Flavivirga spongiicola: one gene and its partner. The main gene of each other region encodes a partner of the protein of the gene in region 2 in a complex. Links are inferred from orthologs where the notes say so. Each region holds a gene or a part of one and is shown on either strand. Other genes may lie near its edges. The genes, in order: Q4Q47_RS00240 and accD.

Region 1 (3,271 bases), 3.2 Mb from region 2 along the record:
TCACGTAAATCAGACAGTAAAGGACGCTTACTCCCTCCACGTGTTTCAACAGCACGCGATAATTGTGATAAGGCTATTACTGGAACCATTAATTCTTTAGCTAATGCTTTAAGGTTTCTAGAAATCATGGAAATTTCTTGCTCACGGTTTCCACCATGGCTACTACCACCAGTCATTAGTTGTAAGTAATCAATCATAATTAATTTAATACCATGCTGTGATGATAAACGACGTGCTTTTGCCCTTAAATCAAAAATGGATAGTGATGGTGTATCATCAATAAAAAGTGGTGCCTTTTCTAATCCTTTTACTTTTACATTAAGTTGCTCCCATTCATGCTTTTCTAATTTACCTGTACGTAATTTTTCGGATGATAAACCTGTTTCACTAGAAATTAAACGCGTAATTAATTGCACTGATGCCATTTCTAAAGAAAAGAATGCCACAGGTATATTCTGATCTACGGCAATATTTCTTGCCATAGAAAGCGTTAAAGCCGTTTTACCCATCCCTGGACGTGCAGCAATAATAATTAAATCGGATGGCTGCCAACCTGATGTTAGTTTATCTAGTTTGTTAAAACCTGTCGGAATACCACTAAGCCCTTCTTTATTTGAAATTTCTTCAATTTTCTTTTTGGCTTGGATAACTAAATCTTGAGCTGTTTCACTCGATTTTTTAATATTTCCTTGGGTTACTTCGTATAATTTTGCTTCAGCCTTATCTAATAAATCGAAAACATCTTTAGTTTCATCATAAGAATCTTCAATAATTTCACTAGATATTTTAATTAAGCTACGCTGAATAAATTTCTGTAAAATAATACGCGCATGGAACTCTATATGCGCTGAAGAAGATACTTTTTGAGTTAAAGAAATAAGATAAAAATCGCCTCCGGCTAATTCCAGCTTAGAGCTCTTCTTTAACTGTGTTGAAACGGTTAATAAGTCAACAGGTTCACTGTTTTCAAACAACTGAAAAATAGCTTCAAAAATATGCTGATGTGCTTCTTTGTAAAATGCTTCTGGGCTTAAAATATCGATAACTTCATCAACTCCTTTTTTATCAATCATCATAGCCCCGAGCACAACCTCCTCTAAATCAAGTGCTTGAGGTGGTATTTTTCCTTTCTCAAGATTAATAATGGTACTCTTATCAACTTTATATCCTTGAACTTGGTTAGGTTGTTTCATATCTACGAAAGTAATTAAAAAGAAAGGTTTTTTAAACAAAAAATGAATTAGGATTGCTCACTGGTCATTAACAATTTAACTGTTAATAACTTAAAAATATTGTTAATAAGCATAAAAAAATCCAAAACTATAGGTTTCAGATTTTATTATCTTATGGTTTTAAAAGGCTTACCCTTTATACACTCCCATATTTGCATATTTTTCCATTCGTTGAGATATTAAATCTGTTGGTGATAAGTTTTTTAGTGCCCCATAAGATTTTACTATAGCATTGCTTACTGCCAAAAATGTTTTTTCACGATCTCTATGTGCACCCCCAAGTGGTTCTTTAATAACGCCATCTACTACTTTTATCTTCATAGCATCTGTAGCGGTTAATTTTAAAGCTTCTGCTGCTTGTTCTTTATATTCCCAACTACGCCATAAAATTGAAGAACAGTTCTCTGGTGATATTACAGAATACCAAGAATTTTCTAGCATCAATACTTTATCTCCAACACCAATGCCTAAAGCACCACCTGAAGCTCCCTCACCAATCACAACAGTAATTATAGGAACTTTTAAACGTGTCATTTCTAAAATATTTCTAGCGATGGCTTCTCCTTGTCCACGTTCTTCTGCTTCTAAACCAGGATATGCACCTGGTGTATCAATTAAAGTAACAACTGGGATTCCAAATTTTTCGGCAGACTTCATTAAACGTAATGCTTTACGGTAACCCTCTGGGTTTGCCATTCCGAAATTTCTATATTGCCTAGTTTTAGTATTATAGCCTTTTTGCTGACCAATAAACATAAAACTTTGATCTCCTATCTTCCCTAAACCACCAATCATCGCTTTATCATCTTTTATATTACGATCACCATGTAATTCTAAAAATGAATCGCCACAGATCGCTTTTATATGATCTAATGTATAGGGTCTATTTGGATGGCGAGATAATTGCACGCGCTGCCATGGGGATAAGTTTTTATAAATATCCTTCTGAGCCTCTTTTAGTTTCTTTTCTATTTGAGAACAAGTTTCTGTAACATCTACATCACTTTCTTCTCCAATCACTCTACATTTTTGTAGTTGATCTTCTAGCTCTTTTATAGGGAGTTCAAATTCTAAATATTCCATAAGAATTTTGTTTTAGCCATTAATTTTAAGGTTAGCGTACAAATATAAAAACTTTAATTTTCTTAAACAGTTAACTATGCTTTCTTTTTAGTTTTCTTGAGTTTTTTAAGATGCCATTTAGGACTACGGTAGCTATAATCACTATAGCACCATAATAGAATGATGCACTCATTTGTTCTTTTTCCGGAAACAATATAATAGCCATAATGATACCGTAAACAGGTTCTAAATTGTAAGTAAGCACAACTGTATATGGGCTAATAAGTTTCATGACATAAACTGATGCAATAAAAGCATAGGCTGTACAAATAGATGCCAATATAAAAAGGTACACAAAATCGGAGGCGTATAAATTGAAAAAGTCTGAAGAAAATCCTTCACCAAAAAATAGAATATATATAGAAATGAATAATACACCACTTAAAAATTCATAAAACGAAATAACTGTTGCGGTATGTTGTGTTAAAAACTTGCCATTTAACACCGCAAATAATGAAGAAAAAAATGCTGATGAAATTCCTAAAAGGATCCCTGTAAGGTATTTTATTTCACTTTGTGTAATTATGAAAACGCCTATTATTACCATAACTCCAAACAGAATTTCATACCAAATGATGGTTCTCTTGTAAATTATAGGCTCTATAAAAGAAGCAAAAAAGGCCCCCGTTGAAAACATGGCTAATGCTATTGATATATTAGATTCGTCTATAGCACCAAAAAAAGTAATCCAATGCAAGGCTATTATGATTCCTGCTATTGAAAGCCTGAAAAGGGACTTTGGTGTGATCTTTAATTTAACTTTGGCTACTTTAATATAAATAAACATTAAAATAGATGCCATGACCATTCTATACCAAACTAAAGGAATCGCTTTTATTGTAATTAACTCACCAAGAATAGCAGTAAAACCAGCTATAAAAACTAAAAAATGAAGATGTAGATAATTTTTTAGCTTA
Region 2 (3,289 bases):
CTTCGTGTGCAAATTTGATAGCTTCAGTCATTTCTTCCTCAGAAATCTCATCCATTTCACCTTCAACCATCATTACAGAATCAGCCGAGGCACCAATCATCATATCAATGTCAGACTCTAATAACTGAGAACGTGTTGGGTTGATTACGAATTCGCCGTTTACACGACCAACTCTGGCTTCAGAAATAGCACATTCAAAAGGGAAATCTGATAGTTGAATAGCAGCAGAAGCCGCTAATCCAGCCATGGCATCTGGCATAACATCATCATCATGAGACATTAACTGAATCATCACCTGAGTTTCACTATGATAATCTTTTGGGAATAATGGACGTAAAACACGGTCTACAAGACGCATTGTTAATACTTCACCATCACTAGGTCTTGCTTCTCTTTTAAAGAAACCTCCAGGATAACGTCCTGCCGCAGCAAATTTTTCTCTATAGTCAACTGTTAATGGTAAGAAGTCAACATCTGACTGTTTGTAATTGGAAACAACTGTACACAAAAGCATACATTTTCCAGATTGCACAACAACGCTACCATGCGCTTGTTTTGCTAATTTTCCAGTTTCGATAGAAATTTCTCTACCGTTACCTAGGTCTATGACCTCTCTAAAAACTTGTGGAATCATAAATTTTTTAATTCTAATTAAACAATGGTCGTTGTGTTGTTGTAGTTGTTGTGTGACCAATGAAAAACTATGTGTCCTGAACTCATTTCAGGATCTGCTTAATCATATAATTACGTAATTTATACTCTTCGTCCGAGTTATATTATTTGCGCATCACTTTATTTTTTGGCTAGAGACAGCTGCGCAAAAACAAAAAAGAGGCTGTTAAGCCTCTTTTAATTATTTTCTTAATCCTAATTCTTTTACTATGGCACGATATCTTAAGATATCTTTCTTAGTTAAGTAATCTAGTAAAGCACGACGCTTTCCCACTAATTTTACTAACGAACGCTCTGTATTAAAATCTTTACGATTGTTTTTTAAGTGCTCTGTTAAGTGATTAATTCTGTAAGTGAACAACGCAATTTGCCCTTCTGCAGAACCTGTGTTTTTTGCATCTTTACCATGTTTTTTAAAGATGGCTTCTTTTTCTTTTTGATCTAAATACATGCTAATATTATTGTAAATAATTGTTATGTAAACGAAAGTTTATCTTTCGAGCGGCAAATATAGTGATTTTTAATGGATACAAACAATATTTTATAGAATACAAAACATTGTTTGTACTTCTATTACAGTTATTACAGCAGGTAAAAAATGCACATTTAAAAAAGAAAGATAAAAAACTTGAAACTATCTATGATAATACGAACCTCAACTAGCCTTATTTATACTACAAAAAAGATCTGTCAGGTTTTAAAAACCTGACAGATCTAAGTCGTTAAATCTTATGTATTTATACTCTTAAAGGTTGATTTGTTATTAAGTCGAGGTATTTGTTTACTTTGTTTTTCAACTCATTTCTAACTGTAATAAAATCTAAGAAACCATGCTCTAATAAAAACTCGGCAGTTTGAAAACCTTCTGGTAATTCTTTTCCCGTAGTATCTCTTACAATTCGTGGTCCTGCAAATCCAATTAAAGCGCCAGGTTCACTAATATTTATATCACCTAACATAGCAAATGATGCGGTCGTACCACCTGTAGTTGGATCTGTACATAGTGAAATGTATGGAATTTGTGCATCAGCTAGCTGAGCTAGTTTTACAGATGTTTTAGCCAATTGCATTAAAGATAATGCAGCTTCCATCATTCTTGCTCCCCCAGATTTAGATATGACCATTAAAGGCATTTTGTTCTTTAATGCATAATCTGCAGCACGAGCAATTTTTTCACCTACAACACTTCCCATAGAACCGCCAATAAATGCAAAATCCATACAGGCAACTACTAAGTCTTTTCCTTTGGATTTTCCAACAGCTGTACGAACAGCATCTTTTAAATTGGTTTTATCTTGAGCTGCTTTTAAACGCTCTGGATATTTTTTTGTATCCACAAATTTAAGTGGATCTTTAGATTCTAAATTAGCATCTAGTTCTTTAAATTTATTGTCGTCAAATAATATTTCGAAATATTCTTTACTTCCTATGCGTACATGATAACCATCTTCTGGGCTTACATAGAAGTTTTTCTCTAATTCTTCTGCATCAACAACTTTACCTGTGGGAGATTTATACCAAAGACCTTTAGGAGTATCTTTTTTCTCCTGAGTGGTTGTAGTGATTCCTTTTGTTTTTCTTTTAAACCAAGACATAATGAGTTACGATTTAACTTTCCCTAGTAAAAGGGAATCTTTTAAAATTTAGTTAGCACTTTGAGATTCCTGCTTTACTGAAATAAGTTCAGCACATGCCGCAGGAATGACATTCACGTTAAGAATTATTCATCCTTTAATATTGTTAAATACGAAATCGTGAATACTTCGTATTTGAGGCATTTGTTTAAACACTCCCAAATTTTATTGGAAAGCGATTATCGAAAGCCAGACCACAAAATTAAACCTTTTTTTAATTTTGTGGTTACGCCCTAATGATTTTATTAATTCAATACTTGTAACTTGTTGTTTTGTAGGTGTATATGTAAAAAAGACTCTGTGTTGTACAGAGCCTTTAATGAATGTATTTGTAGTAAATTTACCTATAATTATAAGGTGTTTACATTGTTTAAATCTTCAAAAGCCTTTTTTAAGCGTTCTGTAAAAGTAACTTCACCAGCACGTAACCAAACACGTGGGTCATAGAATTTTTTATTTGGAACATCATCTCCATCAGGATTTCCTATCTGTGCTTTTAAATATTCAGATTTATCATCCATATAGTCGCGAATACCACTCATAAAGGCATATTGTAAATCAGTATCGATATTCATTTTTATAACACCGTAGCTGATACCTTCGCGAATTTCTTCAACCGTAGAACCAGAACCACCATGGAAAACAAAATCGATATGATTTTCTTCAACACCATATTTCTTAGTAATATATTCTTGAGAATTTTTTAAGATTTTAGGAGTTAATTTTACGTTTCCTGGCTTGTAAACCCCATGTACATTACCAAAAGCTGCTGCAATTGTGAATTGATCACTTACTTTGCTTAATTCTTCGTAAGCATAAGCTACTTCTTCTGGTTGCGTATATAGTTTAGAATCATCAACATCACTATTATCTACACCGTCTTCTTCACCTCCTGTAATTCCAAGTTCTATTTCTAGTGTCATACCCATTTTACTCATGCGCTCTAAATAGGTTTTACATATTTCAATATTTTCTTCGATTGG

What was found.
Region 1: the proteins of accD (region 2) and Q4Q47_RS00240 are in contact, whole or in part, in a solved structure (PDB 8UXZ), measured with the Escherichia coli proteins. The link is inferred for Flavivirga spongiicola from one-to-one orthologs.

What each region holds. Positions count from the first base shown.
Region 1 is NZ_JAUOEO010000001.1:54,306-57,576, forward strand. Bases 339-3,271 are described here. They hold Q4Q47_RS00240 (acetyl-CoA carboxylase carboxyltransferase subunit alpha), read right to left. Parts: upstream 2,316-3,271; coding sequence 1,362-2,315; downstream 339-1,361. Other genes in these bases: dnaB (replicative DNA helicase), read right to left, coding at 339-1,193; Q4Q47_RS00245 (DMT family transporter), read right to left, coding at 2,386-3,271. In the rest of the region: more of dnaB, read right to left, coding at 1-338. UniProt on the Escherichia coli protein: Component of the acetyl coenzyme A carboxylase (ACC) complex. First, biotin carboxylase catalyzes the carboxylation of biotin on its carrier protein (BCCP) and then the CO(2) group is transferred by the carboxyltransferase to acetyl-CoA to form malonyl-CoA.
Region 2 is NZ_JAUOEO010000001.1:3,284,240-3,287,528, forward strand. The notes cover bases 339-3,289. They hold accD (acetyl-CoA carboxylase, carboxyltransferase subunit beta), read right to left. Parts: upstream 2,268-3,289; coding sequence 1,410-2,267; downstream 339-1,409. Other genes in these bases: Q4Q47_RS13160 (polyribonucleotide nucleotidyltransferase), read right to left, coding at 339-634; rpsO (30S ribosomal protein S15), read right to left, coding at 854-1,123; fbaA (class II fructose-bisphosphate aldolase), read right to left, coding at 2,657-3,289. Outside these bases: more of Q4Q47_RS13160, read right to left, coding at 1-338.